Regions from separate parts of the Salimicrobium jeotgali genome, predicted to be linked through region 1. Evidence: a T-box and tRNA genes for the amino acid it is inferred to sense, from the RefSeq annotation. Region 1 holds a T-box; the other holds one or more tRNA genes.

Evidence for each region. A T-box is a leader RNA that pairs with one kind of tRNA and senses whether it is charged. The one in region 1 lies ahead of tyrS (tyrosine--tRNA ligase), so its partner is inferred to be a tRNA-Tyr.
Region 2: it has a tRNA-Tyr gene. The T-box ahead of tyrS (tyrosine--tRNA ligase) is inferred to sense a tRNA for this amino acid. The anticodon was not compared.

The regions. Positions count from the first base shown of each region.
Region 1 is NZ_CP011361.2:875,786-878,245, reverse strand. It holds gene tyrS (tyrosine--tRNA ligase) at 1-1,011, opposite strand, end outside; T-box leader at 1,072-1,289, opposite strand; gene AAV35_RS04360 (transglycosylase domain-containing protein) at 1,415-2,460, shown strand, end outside.
Region 2 is NZ_CP011361.2:2,483,253-2,485,712, forward strand. It holds gene AAV35_RS12480 (response regulator) at 1-932, shown strand, start outside; tRNA gene AAV35_RS12485 (tRNA-Ala) at 1,008-1,080, opposite strand; tRNA gene AAV35_RS12490 (tRNA-Gly) at 1,083-1,157, opposite strand; tRNA gene AAV35_RS12495 (tRNA-Lys) at 1,168-1,240, opposite strand; tRNA gene AAV35_RS12500 (tRNA-Gln) at 1,281-1,352, opposite strand; tRNA gene AAV35_RS12505 (tRNA-Tyr) at 1,398-1,480, opposite strand; tRNA gene AAV35_RS12510 (tRNA-Thr) at 1,498-1,573, opposite strand; tRNA gene AAV35_RS12515 (tRNA-Val) at 1,580-1,655, opposite strand; tRNA gene AAV35_RS12520 (tRNA-Glu) at 1,666-1,740, opposite strand; tRNA gene AAV35_RS12525 (tRNA-Thr) at 1,757-1,828, opposite strand; tRNA gene AAV35_RS12530 (tRNA-Asn) at 1,833-1,907, opposite strand; tRNA gene AAV35_RS12535 (tRNA-Met) at 1,912-1,988, opposite strand; rRNA gene rrf (5S ribosomal RNA) at 2,005-2,119, opposite strand; rRNA gene AAV35_RS12545 (23S ribosomal RNA) at 2,171-2,460, opposite strand, start outside.

The DNA.
Region 1 (2,460 bases):
TTCTCCGGCGTTCAGTGATTTGATATCTCCGCTGAACAAAGCTTCTGTAATCCTCTGAGCCTGTTCGAGCGCAGTTTCGTCGTGAACAATTCTGGTCATTTCCTCGGCCAGCCGTTTATGAGCTGTCCGTTGTTCCGGTCGTTCCTGTACTTCCCGTTCAAGTTCTTCTATTTCATCGAAATCAAGGAAGGTGAAGAAATGAAGGAATTTAATAACGTCTCTGTCGTCCACGTTAACCCAGAACTGGTAAAATTCGTAAGGACTCGTTTTCTCAGGATCGAGCCAGATAGCGCCGCCGGCCGTTTTACCGAATTTTGAACCGTCCGCTTTCGTAATGAGCGGCATCGTCATGCCATAGGCTTCCACTTCCTGTTCTCCCGCTGCCGAGCGGCGTAACAGTTCAAGACCTGCAGTAATATTTCCCCACTGGTCACTTCCTCCGAGCTGGAGGGTACAGTTTTCCTTTTCGTAAAGTTTCTGGAAATCCAGGGACTGTAAAATCATGTAGGAGAATTCTGTATAGCTGATACCGGCTTCGATCCGGGACTCCACCGCATCTTTTGCCAGCATATAGTTGACACCGAAGTGTTTCCCCGTATCACGTAAGAAATCTATGATCGTCATTTCCGATAACCACTCGTGGTTGTTTCTCGCTACGGCAGCATTCTCCCCTTCATCAAAATTAAGGATTCCCGCCATCTGATTTTCGATTTTTTTACTGAAACCTTTCACGGTTTCCTCGGAGTTCAGCTGTCTCTCTGTAGAACGTCCGCTCGGGTCCCCTATCATACCGGTACCGCCGCCGACAAGAGCAATCGGCCGGTGTCCCGCTTTCTGAAAACGTTTCAGCATGAGAATCGGGAGCAGATGCCCGATATGGAGACTGTCGGCCGTAGGATCGAATCCACAGTAGAGCGTTACCTGGTTCTCACTTAAGTGCTTCCGCAATCCCTCTTCATCTGTAACCTGATTGACCAGGCCTCTTTTGGACAAATTGTCTAAAATATGCATACGTTTCACCCCTGTAAATAAATTTTTTCCTGCATTAAAAAAGACCTCTGTCTCCTTACGGAAAGGGACGAGGTCTTAACGGTCGCGGTACCACCCTGGTTGCACTTATGTGCCACTTCATTTATATAACGGCTGCAAATACATGCAACCGTCCTCTGATTCACACCAGAAGATGCTCCCGGACGTAATTCAGTTCTGAACCTCTGTCGATTCTCACCAGCCATCGACTCTCTGTGTAGAAGTGCGCAGAACCTACTGCAACCGTTCATAGCTTTAACAGATTTAATTATGTATCATTTTTATCATACATTGTTCTTGAAAGCAATTATTTCTTTCGGCTCTCATGCATCTGATATTACGGATATGATATAATTGGCAGTGTCATTTTAGGAGGTCACCAATCATGAAGTGGAACAGGGATACTATTCGAAAACGCTGGGAAGACGGCACTATTTTTAAGTATACACGAATTACATATGATGTTTTATGGAACGTTTTACTATTTTTTATTATCGTCGGAATTATAGGTGTATTTTTTGTTGGAGGGGTAGGTGCCGGTTATTTCGCTTCTCTCGTTGAGGATGAACCTGTACGGAGCGAAGAGGAACTGGCCTCCAATCTGTATAATTATGAAGAAACCTCACAGCTTTATTTTACGAACGATCAACTGCTCGGGGACGTTCAATCTGATTTATACCGGGAGGAAGTGCAGCTCGATAACGTCAGTGATCACCTTACGTCAGCCGTGCTTGCAACGGAGGATGAGAATTTCAGAGAACATAACGGGATTGTGCCAAAAGCTCTGTTACGGGCTGTCGTGCAGCAGGTAACCAATTCCAGTACCAAAACCGGAGGAAGCACCCTGACGCAGCAGCTGGTCAAAAACCAGATTCTTACAAATGAAGTCTCTTTTGAAAGAAAAGCAAAAGAAGTTATGAACGCACTGCGTGTGGAACAATTCTTCGATAAAGATCAGATTCTTGAAGCTTATATGAATATCGTACCTTTCGGCCGGAACGCAAACGGCCAGAATATTGCAGGCGTCCAAAGTGCTGCCCGTGGAATTTTCGGAGTAGACGCCGGGGAGCTCTCCATTCCGCAGGCCGCTTTCATAGCCGGGCTCCCTCAGAACCCTTTCGGTTATACTCCTTTTAAAAACTCCGGCGGTGTAAAGGAAGAGGAAGGGCTCCAGCCTGGCCTGAACAGAATGGAAGAAGTACTTGAACGTATGCACGAAAAAGGACATATCACAGAAAGTGAATATGAAAAAGCACTTGCCTATGATCTGAAATCCAATCTCGCCTCTCCGAAACCTTTACCAAGTTCCGACTACCCTTTCCTGACACGTGAAATCAAAGTAAGGGCCGGAGAAATTCTGAAAGAGCAGCTGGCCAAGAAAGATGGTCTTACGATGGAAGATCTGGAAAATGATAATCAGTTGATGGAAGA
Region 2 (2,460 bases), 1.1 Mb from region 1:
CCTCGCGGGAACAGATTCTTGCCCATATTCTGCAGGACGAACTGACCGGCGCTTTCAATCGAAAGTTTTTAGAGAAAAAACTGAAGGAGCAGTCGGCTCTCTTCCATAAGGAAAACGGGTACACCTTTTCTGCGGCCATGGTGGATCTCGATCATTTTAAAAAAGTCAATGACACATACGGCCACCACACGGGGGATCAGGTTCTGGAGACGTTTGTGAAAGTATTTGAGCAGATGAAAACATCAGGAGAGACGATCAGCCGTTATGGAGGGGAAGAATTTGTTGTGATCTTCCCGGGTGCTTCTGCGCAGGAGGCGGATGCAAGAGTGGAAGAATGGAGAAATCGCTTTTCCTCCATTACATTCACTTCAGGGGACGAACAGTTTCACGTCCATTTTTCGGCAGGAATCGCGCAGTTTTCGGATGCCCCCGGAGGAGAAAGCATCCTCGAACGGGCAGATAAAGCTTTGTATTATGCCAAAAGGACCGGCAGAAACCGTACTGTTTCCCATACTCACATGCCGGTTTCTGCCTTTGATGCAGAGACGATCACACTACTCATCGTCGAAAATGATCCGAGCGTGCGACAGCAGCTGGAAGACTTTTTCTCCACTCGCTCTTTTATCAGCGATAAACCGGTACGGGTCATCACTTTCCATACCCGACAACAATTTCTCGAGGAAGACTGGTATCATCCGGAAGAGGATTATGTACTGCTGCTGGCAAGTTCTATCGGTATCGATACACTGCCTTTTCTCAAAACGAAATACGATTTCCGGAATGTAGCGGTTATGATTATGACCGGAGAAGAGGAAACGGAAAGAGTGGAAGAAGCACTGAGAGAGGAAGCCGAAGATTATCTGTTGAAACCTTTCCGACTGGAAGATCTCGGCGAATGGCTCGACGGAGTAGCCGATAGAATGTTCATATAGCTCATACAAAAAAGGAGTTTCTCCGCGAGAAACTCCTTTTATTTATCTATTCTTTTATAAAAAGTGAAAATGTAATGGAGCCTAGCGGGATCGAACCGCTGACCTCCTGCGTGCAAAGCAGGCGCTCTCCCAGCTGAGCTAAGGCCCCGATGGAGCGGGAGACGGGATTCGAACCCGCGACCCCCACCTTGGCAAGGTGGTGTTCTACCGCTGAACTACTCCCGCAATGAAGCAGTGAGCCATGGAGGGCTCGAACCTCCGACCCTCTGATTAAAAGTCAGATGCTCTACCAGCTGAGCTAATGGCTCGTAACAATAGAAAATTCGTTAATGAAAAAATAAAAAAAGGCTGGGCTAGCTGGATTCGAACCAGCGCATGACGGTACCAAAAACCGTTGCCTTACCGCTTGGCCATAGCCCAACAATTCTGTAATCATAAAGCTTCACAAATGGAAACATAAAAAAGTGGAGGGAGCAGGACTCGAACCTGCGAACCCGATGGGAGCGGATTTACAGTCCGCCGCGTTTGGCCAACTTCGCTATCCCTCCGTAATAAAGGACTCTGCTGGTGCCGGCCAGAGGACTTGAACCCCCAACCTACTGATTACAAATCAGTTGCTCTACCAATTGAGCTAGGCCGGCCGACTATGGTGGAGGATGCAGGGCTCGAACCTGCGACCCCTTGCTTGTAAGGCAAGTGCTCTCCCAGCTGAGCTAATCCTCCAGTGAAATAGTGGTGACCCGTACGGGATTCGAACCCGTGTTACCGCCGTGAAAGGGCGGTGTCTTAACCACTTGACCAACGGGCCTGGTTTCGTTTGCGAGAGCTTCCAGCCGGATTTGAACCGGCGACCCCTTCCTTACCATGGAAGTGCTCTACCACTGAGCTATGGAAGCAATTTGGCTCCACCGGTAGGATTCGAACCTACGACAAATCGGTTAACAGCCGATTGCTCTACCACTGAGCTACGGTGGAATATTGGTTGCGGGGGCAGGATTTGAACCTGCGACCTCCGGGTTATGAGCCCGACGAGCTGCCAGACTGCTCCACCCCGCGCTGATTAAAAAAAACGATGTGGCAGCGCCCTACTCTTGCGGGGGGTAACCCCGACTACCATCGGCGCGGAAGAACTTAACTTCTGTGTTCGGCATGGGAACAGGTGTGACCTCTTCGCTAGTGCCACCACATCTAGGAAGGAATGAACCTTCAAAACTGGATAAGAAACATACGACCAACGTATAGAGAAGATCTCGATGGATTAGTATCCGTCTGCTGCACGTGTCGCCACGCTTCCACACCGGACCTATCAACCTCTTCGTCTCAGAGGCATCTCTACAAAGGGAAATCTCATCTCAAGGGGGGCTTCATGCTTAGATGCTTTCAGCACTTATCCCGTCCACACGTAGCTACCCAGCAATGCTCCTGGCGGAACAACTGGTACACCAGCGGTGTGTCCATCCCGGTCCTCTCGTACTAAGGACAGCTCCTTTCAAATTTCCAACGCCCACGACGGATAGGGACCGAACTG